Regions from separate parts of the Erwinia sp. 1181_3 genome, predicted to be linked through region 2. Evidence: predicted binding sites of a transcription regulator. Region 2 holds the regulator's gene; each other region holds the start of a gene.

Region 1 (4,873 bases), on a different contig from region 2:
ACGGGCCAGGAATTATCCTTAAGTTGCGATCCGCCGCCCGATTTCATTCAGTGTAACCGTATACACTACTATGCTGTTCAACGACCCCAACGTTTTAACAACAGGATTTATTCATGGTTTATCAAGCAGATGCCCAGCGGTACGAGACAATGACTTATCACCGCTGCGGGCGCAGCGGCCTGAAGCTCCCGGCCATCTCCCTCGGTTTGTGGCATAACTTTGGTGACAGTACCCGCGTAGATAACAGTCGTGACCTGCTGCGTCATGCTTTTGATAACGGTATCACTCATTTCGATCTGGCCAATAACTATGGCCCCCCTCCGGGTTCGGCTGAAGAAAATTTTGGCCGCATCCTGCGTGAGGATTTCCGCGCCTTGCGTGATGAACTGGTGCTTTCCAGCAAAGCCGGTTACACCATGTGGGATGGCCCTTACGGCGACTGGGGATCGCGCAAGTATCTGATTTCCAGCCTCGACCAGAGCCTGAAACGTATGGGCGTGGAGTACGTGGATATTTTCTATCATCACCGCCCGGACCCGGAAACACCGCTGGAAGAGACCATGACCGCCCTTGACCATCTGGTACGCCAGGGTAAGGCACTGTACGTTGGGTTATCTAACTACCCGGCAGAGTTAGCAGCGCAGGCGATCACCCTGCTGAAAGCACTCGGAACCCCTTGCCTGATCCATCAGCCGAAGTATTCGATGTTTGAACGCGCCCCGGAAACAGGACTGCTGGATGTGCTGGCAGAACAGGGGGTTGGCAGCATCGCCTTCTCACCGCTGGCCGGTGGCATGCTGACCGACCGCTATCTTAACGGTATCCCTGAGGATTCCCGTGCCGCCAGCGGCAGTCGCTTCCTGAGTGGTGATCAACTGACGCCAGAGAAGATGGATAAAGTTCAGCGTCTGAATGCGCTGGCGCAGCGCCGTGGGCAGAAACTGTCGCAGATGGCGCTGGCCTGGGTGTTGCGCGGCGACCGGGTCACCTCGGTGCTGATCGGTGCCAGTAAAACCAGTCAGATTGATGATGCGGTGCAGATGCTGGGTAACCGTCGCTTTAGCGCCGATGAACTGGCTGAGATAGAAACGATTCTCGGTTAATATTTCAGTACGCCCGCTATCAGGGCCGATCAATAAAAAGATCGGCCCTTACCGTTAACCCCGCCTCTGCTCCCTCCAGATAAATCCCAAATCAACCTGTTCCCTGTTTTTTCAGAGTTCGCCAGGCGTAACGGCGATGAAGTGTTTATATTGTGCTCCTACGGTGGGGAAGTCAGACCACTGATAAAGGAGATAATATGAAACGCTTATTGCTTGTTGCCACGTTGCTGGCAAGTTTATCCCCGTTGGCGATGCACACAGCTCACGCCGACAGCGCCCGTATTACACTGGCGCCTGGCATTACACTGCATTTAGGCGATCGCGACGATCGTGGACGTTACTGGGATGGCGGCCGCTGGCGCGACAATCACTGGTGGCGTAATAATTATCGCTACGATGAGGGCCGCTGGTGGCGACACGAGCAGTGGCGCCGTCATGAAGAAATGCGCCGTCATCAGGAGTGGGAGCGGGAACGTCGCTGGCGCGACCACGATCGTCGCCGCGAATGGCGCCATCATGAGAATGAGCGACGTCATCATGAACGCGACCGTCACGACCGCTGGTAACAGCATGTCGCATGCCCGGCCCCAGATAAATGGGCCAGGCATGCCTGGCCCCTACAGATTTATCGCCATCGCGATAAGCAGATAACCATTCAGCACCACCACCACGGCCACAATGGCGCGGCCGACATTCTGCATCAGACGCGAGTTCACCATATCGCCCATCAGCTCACGATTGCCGGTAAAGGCCAGCAGTGGCACCAGCGCCAGCGCAATACCAAAACTTAACAGCACCTGGCTCATCACCAGAATGCGTGTTGGCTCCCAGCCCGCCATAATCACAATAAAAGAAGGCAGCATGGTGACCACGCGGCGCACCAGCAGTGGAATATGGAAGCGGATAAAGCCCTGCATCACCACCTGACCCGCCATGGTCCCCACCACCGTAGATGATAAACCGGCAGCCAGCAGGCTCAGACCGAACACCATGGCGGCGGCTTTACCCAGCAGCGGATCAAGGGTCAGGTAGGCCTGGTCAAGGTCAGCAATACCGCTGTGACCGCTAAAATGAAACGTCGCCGCTGCCGTTGCCATCATCGCCAGGTTAACAAAACCCGCAATCGTCATCGCAATCGCCACGTCCAGTTTGGTGGAGGCGTAACGCTCAGTCCGCGTGGCGCCATCACCTTTTTGTGTCAGCGACGAGTGCAGATAAATGACATGAGGCATAATCGTCGCCCCCAGCACGCCAGCCGCCAGTAATACGGCATCCGCCGTGGGCAGCGAAGGCACGGCCATTCCCTGGAGCAAATCGACCACTTTCGGCTGAGAGAAGAACAGCTCGATCACATAAGCGGCGGCAACAAACAGCAGCAGCCCCCCGATCACCAGCTCCAGTGGCTTCTGGCCGCGACTTTGCAGCATCAGGATCAGGAAGGTGGCGACCCCGGTGAGCATCGCGCCCTGTAACAAACTGACGCCGAACACCAGTTTGAAACCGATCGCAGCGCCAATAAATTCAGCAAGATCGGTCGCCATCGCGATAATTTCTGCCTGCACCCAGTAAAACCAGACGGCGGGACGGGGGAAGCGGTCGCGGATATGCTCGGCCAGGTTTTTGCCGGTGGCGATGCCCAGCTTGGCTGACATCAGCTGGATGACCATCGCCATAATGTTCGCCCACACCACCACCCACAGCAGGGTATAGCCGTAGGAAGCCCCTGCCTGGATATTGGTTGCGAAGTTGCCGGGGTCGATGTAGCCAATTGCCGCAATAAAGGCTGGCCCCATTAAGGCAAATTTGATTTTACGACTACTGCGAATGTTCTGCTCCGCAGTGCGGCTTCCGAACATAGTTGTTACCCCTGAGACGATTCACCCGGCAACTATAGTGCCTTTAATTGATAATGATTATCAAGTGCATTTAGAACGGTTATTCTGATTGCAGTGATAGCCAACACTATGAAGTATAGCACTGGCTATACTTTGGAATAAATTACGGCATAGCCAAAAAATCAGCAACCGTTTTCACTGTAGGGTATTCGGAAATCACTTACCAGCTAGGGGGTCATTTTTTCAGCAAAAGAGTGTTGCAAAGCATTAGTGGATCGAGCATTAAAGTGCCTGAACGTAACGAAATGGGTTCAAATGGGTTGAAAACATGTGACGGCTCAAGCTTTTCTGAAATCTGATGCAATAGGGAATTGTTATATTGCGGTATAGATCTCGTTTTTCCGGTTCTTGTTACATAGAATGTGCAACGAAATATAACAGCCCTCTAATTTGGAGCAAATATGTCCCGCATTCTGCACTTTGCTTTGGCACTGGCGATGGTCGCCCTGTTGGCCTTGTTGGTCAGCCGCGATCGTAAAAACATCCGTATCCGTTTTGTGGTACAGCTTTTAGTGATCGAAGTTCTGCTTGCCTGGTTCTTCCTGAACTCAGAAGCGGGCCTCGGGTTCGTTAAAGGTTTTTCTGATATGTTCGAAAAATTGCTGAAGTACGCGGCGGAAGGGACCAACTTCGTCTTTGGCAATATGAGTGATAAAGGCCTGGCCTTCTTCTGGCTCAACGTCCTCTGCCCTATCGTGTTTATCTCTGCGCTGATCGGTATTTTGCAGCATTTCCGCATCCTGCCCATCATCATCCGCGCCATCGGTACCGTGCTGTCGAAGGTCAACGGCATGGGTAAACTGGAATCTTTCAACGCCGTAAGTTCACTGATTTTGGGACAGTCAGAAAACTTTATTGCCTATAAAGATATCCTCGGCAAGATGTCAGAGCGCCGTATGTACACTATGGCCGCTACCGCGATGTCCACGGTGTCGATGTCAATTGTGGGTGCCTACATGACCATGCTTCAGCCGAAGTATGTGGTGGCCGCGCTGGTGCTGAACATGTTCAGTACCTTTATTGTGTTGTCGCTGATTAACCCGTACCGCGTGGACAGTGAAGAAGACCTGAAACTGGGTAACACCCATGAAGGCCAGAGCTTCTTTGAAATGCTGGGCGAGTACATTTTGGCCGGTTTCAAAGTGGCGGTGATTGTTGCCGCGATGCTGATCGGCTTTATCGCCCTGATCTCTGCCATCAATGCCCTGTTTGATACCATTTTCGGTATCAGCTTCCAGGGTATCCTCGGCTATGTGTTCTTCCCGTTTGCCTGGGTGATGGGCGTGCCGAGCAATGAAGCGTTGCAGGTCGGTAGCATCATGGCCACCAAACTGGTGTCGAACGAGTTTGTGGCGATGATGGATTTGCAGAAGATTGCCTCCACCTTGTCACCACGCGCGGAAGGCATCCTGTCCGTGTTCCTGGTTTCCTTTGCTAACTTCTCGTCTATCGGTATCGTTGCCGGGGCGATCAAAGGGCTGCATGAAGAACAGGGTAACGTGGTATCCCGCTTCGGTCTGAAACTGCTGTACGGCTCAACGCTGGTGAGTGTGCTGTCGGCATCCATTGCCGGTCTGGTGCTGTAATCACCTGGCGGGGCCTCTGGCCCCGCTTTCTTTCCTTCCCTGCCTTCCCGTCTACGCTAAGCCTTCCCACGCCTCAACCGCCTCACAGACGCTTAAACAAAGCCTAAGAGTGACCACCAACGATCCTGTCGCTGAAAAAATATTCGGAGGGGGGAAATAGAAACGAAAAAAAATCCGCCGAAGCAGATTATGGGTACATCATCGAAATTATTGAGAATTTGGTGGAGATAAGCGGGATCGAACCGCTGACCTCTTGCATGCCATGCAAGCGCTCTCCCAGCTGAGCTAT
Region 2 (4,873 bases):
CTGGCCGCGTTGGGCCTGGCTATCGGCTATTTGCGCCATTACCATCGTCAACCCCAGGCGGTGATTGATTTGAAGCTGTTGCGTAATCCCCGGCTAAAGCTGGCGGTGGTCATTTACTACGCCGTGCCGGGCATCTTCACCGGTGTGAACCTGCTCAACATTTTTTATCTGCAACAGTGCCTGCATTTTTCTGCCGAACGTTGTGGAGCATTTATGCTGCTGTACGGTGGTGGGGCACTGGTGGCGATGCTGGTATGTGGTCGTCTTTACCATTGTCTGGGCGCACTGACCCTGTTCAGCTGTGGGTTGGTCTTACATGCAGGCGGCATCGTGCTGCTGGCGCTGGTACAGAGTCCCGAACAGGTGATGCTATTGAATGCGGCTTATCTGCTGATGGGGATTGGCGGTGGAATCAGTGCCAATACGGCACAAACCAGTGCTCTGACTGATTTTCACGATGAGCAGATGACGCGGGCCAGTGTGATATGGAATATTAATCGTCAGCTTTCATTCAGCCTCGGCGCCGCATTGTTTACACTGCTGTTTACGTTGATGAGCCGCCACTATTCTGCTGCTCAGTCTTATCATCAGGTCTTTGTTGTTGCCGCAGTTACCGGCCTGTTCCCCTTGTGGATGATTTATCGCCACGCCCGTCATAAGGATGTTGTATGTCAGCGTTAACCGAAAAAGCCTGTGAAAGTATCATTGTACTGCATCAGCTTATTGAGAAAGTGTTTCACGGAGATGGGAGCTTTGTCCCTGAGCTGTTGCGACATTTTGAACCCGATTTTATCATGGTCGCGCCCAGCGGAAAAAGTCTGTCGATGGAGGAGGTGACTGCGCTGTTCACTCGTCTGGTCGGCGAACGGCAGGGTGTTGCTATCACGATTGAACACTGCAAAGTGATCTCTCAGTTTGGCCAGGAAGTAGCGATCCAGTATCACGAGCTACAACAGCAGGGTGATAATCATACCCACCGTATTTCACTGGCGGTGATTGATTGTGGTTGTACGCCACCTCGCTGGCGCTATTTGCAGGAAACAATGGTGGTCAGTTAATTACTGTACTAGTTCGTGAGTGTGATTCTGTGTAGACTATGCGGCATTCTTGCCGTTTAGCCAGTGGATTATCCCGGTTTATGGCATGTTATTTATTGCATTCGCTAAGGGATTTCATGGCTACACCTGCTTCTGCTGTTCGTCTGCCGTCAACACTCTGGGGGGCGTTGATTATCAGTGGCACCATTATTGGTGCCGGGATGTTCTCGCTGCCGGTAGTGATGTCCGGTGCCTGGTTTGCCTGGTCCTCCGCGCTGCTGATCGTGACCTGGTTCTGTATGCTGCTGTCCGGATTACTGTATCTGGAAGCCAGCCTGCATTATCCCATCGGGGCGAGTTTTGATACGGTCACACGCGATTTACTTGGGCGTGGCTGGAACCTGATCAACGGTTTGTCCGTGGTCTTTGTGCTGGGGATCCTCACCTATGCGTACATTTCTGCCAGTGGCGCGATTATTCAGCACAGCCTTAATCAATTAAATGTCGGAATATCGGCACGTATGGCTGGGCTGCTCTTTACGCTACTGGTGGCGCTGTTTATCTGGCTGGGAACAGCGGTTGTCAGCCGGATGACGCTGATTTTTCTCGGCGCGAAGATCCTCACCTTTTTGATGATTTTTGGCGGCCTGCTGTGGCATGTTCAGCCGGCTATTCTGCTCGACAGCCAGGGAGCCGATCGCGATTATCTGCGATATCTCTGGATAGTGGTGCCGTTTTGTCTGGCCTCCTTCGGCTACCATGGCAACATTGCCGGGTTGACGACTTACTACCATAAGAATGCAGGCCGCGTGAGCCGTTGCCTGATTTACGGCACGCTGCTGGCTCTGATGATTTACTTTATCTGGATCATCGGCACGATGGGCAATATTCCCCGCAGCGAATTTAAAGCGATTGCCGCGCAAGGCGGTAATATTGACGTACTGGTGGGGGCGTTATCCGGCGTACTGCACAATCGCTCTCTGAATCTGTTACTGGATATCTTCTCTAACTTCGCCGTTGCCTGTTCATTCCTCGGTGTCAGTCTTGGCTTTTTTGATTACCTTGCCGATCTCTTTAAACTGGATAACTCCGCGTCCGGAAGATTAAAAACCACGCTGCTGACGTTTATTCTGCCGCTAACGGCCGCGATGATCTGGCCCAACGGTTTTCTGCTGGCAATCGGTTATGCCGGGCTGGCCGCGACGTTGTGGGCTGTTGTCACGCCAGCGCTACTAGCCTGGCAGTCACGTCGACGTTTTGCCACTGCCACGTGGCGAGTCAGAGGGGGGATGGCACCGATTGTGCTGGTTCTGCTGTTTGGTGCACTGAATGCCGTGGTCTCGTTGCTTTCATATGGTGGCTGGCTGCCGCTCTATACGCGATAACCTTTTGAGACAGATTGGCAGCGTTTTAGCCGGGAGGAATCGCTATAACGCAGGCATAAAAAAACCGGTGGCAAGCCACCGGTTTTTACACTGAACAGTGCAGATTATTTGTCGTGCAGAGTCTCGTCTTCACGACAGTCACCCAGAGAACAATGGCCATAAAGATACAGGCTATGGTTGCTCAGTTTGATACCGTGACGCGTGGCGATTTCACGCTGACGTTCCTCAATGTATTCGTCTCTGAACTCAATAACTTTACCGCAGTCCAGGCAGATCAGGTGATCGTGATGGTGCTGCTGAGTCAGTTCGAAAACGGATTTACCGCCTTCAAAGTTATGGCGGGTAACGATCCCCGCATCATCAAATTGGTTCAGCACGCGGTAAACGGTGGCCAGACCAATTTCTTCGCCCATATCAATCAGGCGTTTGTACAAGTCTTCCGCACTGACATGATGGCCCTCTGGTTCCTGAAGCACTTCCAGAATTTTCAGTCGGGGAAGCGTGACTTTCAGGCCGGCCTTCTTTAATGCGGTGTTATTGTCAGTCATGCGGATATTGTCCTGTTACTTTGCTAGTCACTTAGTGGCTGAAAAGCCCTGAACATCGGTCGACGCTAAAAGATGAGTGCGTCTCAGTATAGAACTGATACTCCGAAATGAAAACCATAAGGGGTGCCTGAAACCGCAATGGATGTAAGGATAAGTGTCATTACATCCAGGGTAGCACGCGCCCGAATTAGGCTGGGTTAACATTTCAATCTGCATCATCTTCACCGCTCTTTGGGCGACTCACATCCTCAAAGAGTGGGGCAGGTGCTGAGTAAGCGGGTAACCGATGGGGTTATTGTACAGTTTTGCAGATGAAAGTTACAAACATGTATCTATTACTTCTATAGGAAAAACCACTTACTTGATGTGAGATAGCTCCCACATCAAGCGGCTATGGTTATGCTTCGATGATATCTTTTAGCTGAAGTTCATCAAAAATTTGTTTTACCCACTTTTCAACGCGTTCGTTGGTGAGCTCTGGCTGGCGATCTTCATCAATGGCCAGGCCAAGGAAATGGTTATCATCTGCCATGCCTTTCGAGGCCTCGAAATGGTAGCCTTCGCTCGGCCAGTGGCCGACAATCACTGCGCCGTTCGGCTCAATGATGTCGCGGATGGTGCCCATTGCATCGCAGAAATACTCGGAATAGTCTTCCTGATCGCCGCAACCAAACAGCGCAACCAGTTTACCGTTGAAGTCGATTTCTTCCAGCGTTGGGAAGAAGTCATCCCAGTCGCACTGGGCTTCACCGTAGTACCAGGTTGGGATGCCAAGCAGCAGAATATCAAAGGCTTCAAGGTCTTCTTTGCTGCTTTTAGCAATATCACGAACTTCTGCAACATCTTTCCCCAGTTGCTTCTGGATCATTTTTGCAATGTTTTCGGTATTGCCTGTATCGCTACCAAAGAAAATGCCGACGAGTGCCATGAGTTTAATAACCTCTTGAATCTTAATGATATGGTGACTGCTGATTTTTTCGCAGATATCGCTAATGATAACAGACCGTCGTGAGCGGATAAATGAGTAATGCTGCCGGTTTTGTCGCTGAGTGCTAAGGCCCTGATACCATCAGGACGGATGACGTTGCAACTGTTCCAGCAGCATTTCTTCGATCAGTTCACTGCGGCTGATATTGCGCTCGAAAGCTAGCTGATTCAGGACATCAACCGCGTCGCTGTTCATTTTCAGTTCGACACGCTTCAGGCCGCGCACTTTATCGCGCTTGAGCTGATTGCGTTTGTTGATACGCAACTGCTCATCACGCGTCAGCGGATTAGTCTTGGGTCGTCCCGGACGTCGTTCATCTGCAAACAGATCGATCGTTGTGCGGTCCGTGTTCTCTTTTGCCATAGGAATCGTAATACTGAAAGGCTGGATTGCTGATGAATAGGGCCGTTATGCCGTCTGATAATCAGCAGCGGCAAAATTTTAGCGCGCCATCATACCCCAGCGAAAATGGTTTTCACAGCGCTAAAAAACGTCGGATTGCACGTAATACCGCATCGGGTTTCTCAGCATGTACCCAATGCCCTGCGCCGGTGATGACATGGGCACGCGCCTGCGGGAACTGGGTTAACAGTGCATCGCGATATGCATCGGCCAAATAGGGAGAACGCTCCCCACGAATGAACAGCACAGGATGTGACCAGGGGGCCAATGGCTCCCAGCCAATGATGTTTTCATAACATGCCAGCAGCGCCGGAACGTTGAAACGCCAAACACCCTCGTGGAACGACTTGAGTAAAAACTGGATAACGCCTTCTTCACTGATACTTTGACGCATCAGGGCAGTAGCTTCGCTGCGCGTGGTGATACCGGCCTCAGTCACCGCATTCAGTGCGGCAAAAATATCGTCATGATGACGCGTGGTGTAGGCCACAGGAGCGATATCAATCACTACGA
Region 3 (4,873 bases), 580 kb from region 2:
TGAAATGGCGGTACGACTGGAAGCCGGGCTGGGCATTGCGGCCCGTCTCTGGCTGGCGATGCAGGCAACGTACGATATTAGCCGGGTCCGCGAAACGATTGATATCACGCAGGTCGTGCCCGCCTGCTATGACGAAACCGATGGTCAGCCAGTGAAGACCTGTGGATGATGACCTGAACCTGGCCTCATTACGCTCTTCACCGGCATCAGCACTCTTCATGCTAGTCGCATGATGCCCGGTTACGGATTGGTCACCGGGTCCTGCTCATCAGTCGGGCCTGCCTCCTCCGGCGGTGACATTGTCGCCCGGCGCAAGGTGCCGACCAGGCTTGCCAGCACCAGCGCTACGCCTGCGGCCACCGCGCCAAATGACAGTACGCTCACCACTGGCGTAAACAGCTTACCTAACACGCCTAATCCCAGAGCACCGACAGAATCCCCGGTTACATCCTGCGCGGTGCCCAGACTGTTCACGCGACCGAGCAAAGCGTCAGGGGTATGGTGTTGAATCAGCATATATTGCAGCAGCGAAGCGATCGCGTTGCAGTAGCCATACACCACCAGTGCCAGCAGGGCCGGGATAAAGTGGCTGTAAAGCCCCAGTGAGGCAATGGCCAGAAACGCGCAGGTGGCGCTGATCAGGACCAGCACACCTGGACGGGCATAACCCGGTACCCAGCCGCTGGTAAAGGCGCCAATCATGGCCCCCAGCGGCACGGCGGAATACATCAGACCAATCGCCGAAGCGTCAGCGTGATAGCTGATAGCCAGCGCCGGGAACAGAATACGCACCGCGCCGACGATGCTCACCAGCATGCCCAGCAGCACCACGGAACCCACCACCTTCTGCTGGCAGACAAACTGAACGCCGCTGGCCAGGGCGCGCAGCGGATGCTCCGGCTCCTGCACTTCCGGCTTCATCGACGGCAGACGCACCAGCGGGATTAACGTTGCCAGCGTACCGACAGCCGCCACGGCAAAGGCCCAGCCCACGCCGCCCGCCACAATAATCACCCCGCCAATGGCCGGGGAGAGGATAGCCCCGAGACGTACGGTCACCATACTCAGCGCACCGGCCGCGCCGAGGTTCTCACGCCCGACCAGCAGCGGGATCACCGCCATTAATGCCGTCATCCCCAACGCCCCGAAGAAACCGTCCCAGGCGGCCAGCAAATATAGTGCCCACAAAGAGGGTTCCGGCAGAAACGCATTCAGACTGAGGGCCGCGAAGCCGATGCCGCAGGTACCACGGGCAAACAGAATCAGCTTACGACGATCGAGGCGGTCTGCGAGGATGCCACCCAGCATCAATCCGATAAACATACCGATGCCATCCAGCATCACGGCCACACCCACCTGAAGCGTGGAGCCTGTCATGGCCTGGATCTGAATCGGTACGCCGACTGCCAGCATACCGAGTGAGAACACGGACAGCATGCGGGCACAAAAGATGGCGCGGAAATGGGCGTTATTTTTCAGCAGGCTGAAATCAAGCAGAATGGAGGGCTTTGCCATGAGTATCCATGTAGTTAATAGGGCTCAATGCCTGGCGGCCGGAATGCTGTCCGGTGCGGCGCGTAAGGATGCCGATGTTTTTCTGGCGGGGCGCATGGTAACATATTTGGTTAGTAACGTTAATGATAATAATACTCATATTCATTTGCATATGAAGAGGATCTCTCAGGGATGTCATTGCAGCAAGCTTCCCCCCCATCTGCTCCGTTGTCGCAAGGCCTTTCGCGCAGCGCGGGTGTCATCATCTGTCTGATATTACTGACGGCGGTCAGCCTGGCGAGTCTGATGCTTGGGGCCAAACCCATCGCGCCTGCCCTGGTGTGGCAGAGTCTGTCCGGCCAGATCACTAACGCCGATAGCATCATTATTCTCAATGCCCGTCTGCCGCGTACGCTGGCCGGGATCCTCGTAGGCCTGGCGCTGGGCGGCGCAGGGGCGGTGATCCAGGCACTGACGCGTAATCCGCTGGCAGACCCCGGCATTCTCGGCGTCAATGCCGGGGCCAGCTTCGCGATGGCGATTGGCATTACCCTGTTTGGCGTCAGCGGCATGGCAGGCTGGCTTGGCTTTGCCTGGGGCGGCGCGCTGATTGCCAGCATGGCGGTCTGGGCGATTGGCACACTGAGCGGTGGCCGGGTCAATCCGGTACGGTTGACGCTGGCCGGGGTGGCACTGAGTGCGGTATTGGGCGGGCTGACTTCGTCGCTGTCGCTGCTTAATCCGCAGACCTTTGACCAGCTGCGCTTCTGGCAGGCGGGAACGCTGGATATCCGTTCCTCAGCGAACCTGATGCTGGTGGCCCCGGCGATAGTCGTCGGCGCGGTGCTGGCACTCGCGGCATCGCGTTCACTGAACAGTCTCAGTATGGGTGAAGACATTGCCGCCGCGCTCGGCACCCGGGTGCTGCTGGTGCGCCTGCTGGCGCTGCTGTCGGTGATGCTGCTGTGTGGATCGGCCACGGCGCTGGTGGGGCCCATTGGTTTTGTTGGCCTGATGGTGCCCCATGTTGCGCGCTGGTGGGTGGGGGCCGACCAGCGCTGGATCCTGATTTATTCGTTTCTCATGGCCCCGGTGCTGTTGCTGACCGCCGATATTGCCGGGCGTTTTATGGCACAGGGTGAGCTGCGGGTGTCGATTGTCACCGCATTGATCGGTGCGCCAGTCTTAATCTGGTTAGTCCGTAGCCGCAAACATTAAGGATGACAGGATGCACAGTAAAACCTTACTGATCGGCCGTGCTGACGGCTGGCTCAATCTGCGCCTGGCGTCCCGGGTGCTGTGGGCGAACCTGACGCTGATCGTTCTCGCTGCACTGCTGGCGCTGTTTGCGCTGTGCTACGGCACGCTGAGCATCAGCCCGGGGCAGGTGTGGCAGGCGTTGCAGGGGGAAGGGCCTCGCGGATTTATGACCGTTATCGCACAGTGGCGTGCACCGCGTGCGGTGATGGCGCTGGTGCTGGGGGCGGGCCTTGGCGTCAGCGGGGCGATCTTCCAGTCGGCGATCCGAAACCCGCTCGGCAGCCCGGATGTGGTGGGTTTTAATACCGGGGCGTTTACCGGGGCGCTGGTGATGATTATCGGCTTTGGCGGCAGCTACTATCAGATTGCCGCCGGAGCGCTGGTGGGCGGTATTGGTTCGGCGGCGCTGGTTTATCTGCTGGCGTGGCGCCAGGGGATTGTGGGTTTCCGCCTGATTATTGTCGGGATTGGCGTGGGCGCGGTGTTGTCGGCGCTCAATACCTGGCTGATTGTCAGCGCCTCGCTGGAGAGTGCCATGAGTGCTGCGCTGTGGGGGGCGGGATCGCTTAACGGCATCACCTGGGCGAAAGGGCAGCCTGCGCTGCTGCTGGTGCCACTGACCATTATGGTGTCGCTGGCGCTCAGCCGCCGTTTGCAACTGATGGAAATGGGCGACGACAGTGCGCGGGCGCTGGGGGTGAATGCTGAGTCCAGCCGTCTGTGGCTGATGCTGTGCGGCATTATTCTCACGGCAATTGCCACCGCCAGCGCCGGGCCGATTGCCTTTATTGCGCTGGCCGCGCCGCAGATTGCCCGCCGCCTGACCGGTGCCAGCGCGGTGCCGCTTTTTTCCGCCGCCACCACCGGGGCGCTGTTGTTGCTGACGGCCGATGTGATCGCTCAGCATGCGTTTAACGGGGTACAACTGCCGGTGGGGGCTGTTACCGTCAGCATCGGTGGTGTTTATCTCATCTGGTTACTTATCAGGGAGTCACGACGTTGATCATGGATACTTCTTTATCCCCCCGTCTTCAGGCCGCTGGCGTGACGCTGGCCTACGATCAAAAAGTGATCGCCAGTGAGCTTAGCGTGCAGATCCCCGACCGCCAGTTTACGGTGATTATTGGCCCTAACGCCTGCGGCAAGTCAACGCTGTTACGCGCCCTGTGCCGCCTGCTGAAACCGCGTAGCGGGCAGGTGCTGCTTGATGGTCATGATATTCATCAGATGGGCACCAAAGCGCTTGCCCGCCAGCTGGGTCTGTTGCCACAGCATGCGATTGTCCCGGAGGGGATCAGCGTGGCCGATCTGGTGGCACGTGGACGCTATCCACATCAGAGCTTACTGAAGCAGTGGAGTGAAGCCGACCGTGAGGCGGTGGCGGCGGCAATGCAGGCCACCAACATCAGTGAACTGGCCGCGCGCAGCGTGGATGAACTGTCCGGCGGCCAGCGTCAGCGCGTGTGGGTGGCGATGGTGCTGGCGCAGCAGACGCCGCTGCTGTTACTGGATGAACCGACCACCTGGCTGGATATCGCCCACCAGATTGAGCTGCTGGATCTGTTCCGTCAGTTAAATCAGGAGCACGGGCATACGCTGGTGGCGGTGCTGCATGATCTGAATCAGGCCTGTCGTTACGCCGACCACTTAATCGTGATGAAGGAAGGGCAGATTATCGCCCAGGGTAAACCCGCTGAGATTGTGGATGCACAGCTGGTGCGGCAGGTGTTTGGCATGAGTAGCGTGGTGATTGACGATCCGGTATCACATACACCGATGATCGTGCCGTGCGGGCGTTATCATCAGCCTTTACAGGGATCGTTGTAGGGGTGAGGCACGCCTCGTCCGGTGCGGAATAACAAGGGTCGGGCATGCCCGACCCCTACGGGTATTGTTCCAGGGGCGAGGCACGCCTCGTCCGGTGCGGAATAACAAGGATCGGGTATGCCCGACCCCTACGGGTATCGCTGTAGGGGCGAGGCACGCCTCGTCCGGTGCGAAATAACAAGGATCGGGCATGCCCGACCCCTACGGGTATTGTTCCAGGGGTGAGGCACGCCTCGTCCGGTGCGGAATAACAAGGGTCGGGCATGCCCGACCCCTACGGGTATTGCTGCAG

What was found. The regulator Fur, encoded in region 2, represses iron uptake genes when iron is present. The targets are predictions, from matches to a motif close to ATAATAATGAGAACNACTATCAA.
Positions count from the first base shown of each region.
Region 1: the regulator Fur is predicted to act here: its motif matches at 3,007-3,029, upstream of FY046_RS04320 (Nramp family divalent metal transporter).
Region 3: the regulator Fur is predicted to act here: its motif matches at 1,638-1,660, upstream of fepD (Fe(3+)-siderophore ABC transporter permease).

Region 1 is NZ_VTDE01000001.1:969,095-973,967, forward strand. It holds gene mgrA (L-glyceraldehyde 3-phosphate reductase) at 114-1,103, shown strand; gene FY046_RS04315 (DUF2502 domain-containing protein) at 1,301-1,669, shown strand; gene FY046_RS04320 (Nramp family divalent metal transporter) at 1,721-2,959, opposite strand; gene FY046_RS04325 (NupC/NupG family nucleoside CNT transporter) at 3,400-4,584, shown strand; tRNA gene FY046_RS04330 (tRNA-Ala) at 4,804-4,873, opposite strand, start outside.
Region 2 is NZ_VTDE01000002.1:748,927-753,799, reverse strand. It holds gene FY046_RS07920 (MFS transporter) at 1-681, shown strand, start outside; gene FY046_RS07915 (hypothetical protein) at 669-1,058, shown strand; gene mtr (tryptophan permease) at 1,175-2,422, shown strand; gene fur (ferric iron uptake transcriptional regulator) at 2,527-2,970, opposite strand; gene fldA (flavodoxin FldA) at 3,368-3,898, opposite strand; gene ybfE (LexA regulated protein) at 4,040-4,321, opposite strand; gene ybfF (esterase) at 4,434-4,873, opposite strand, start outside.
Region 3 is NZ_VTDE01000002.1:166,209-171,081, reverse strand. It holds gene FY046_RS05115 (HigA family addiction module antitoxin) at 1-169, shown strand, start outside; gene entS (enterobactin transporter EntS) at 241-1,515, opposite strand; gene fepD (Fe(3+)-siderophore ABC transporter permease) at 1,687-2,712, shown strand; gene fepG (iron-enterobactin ABC transporter permease) at 2,723-3,757, shown strand; gene FY046_RS05095 (ABC transporter ATP-binding protein) at 3,760-4,581, shown strand.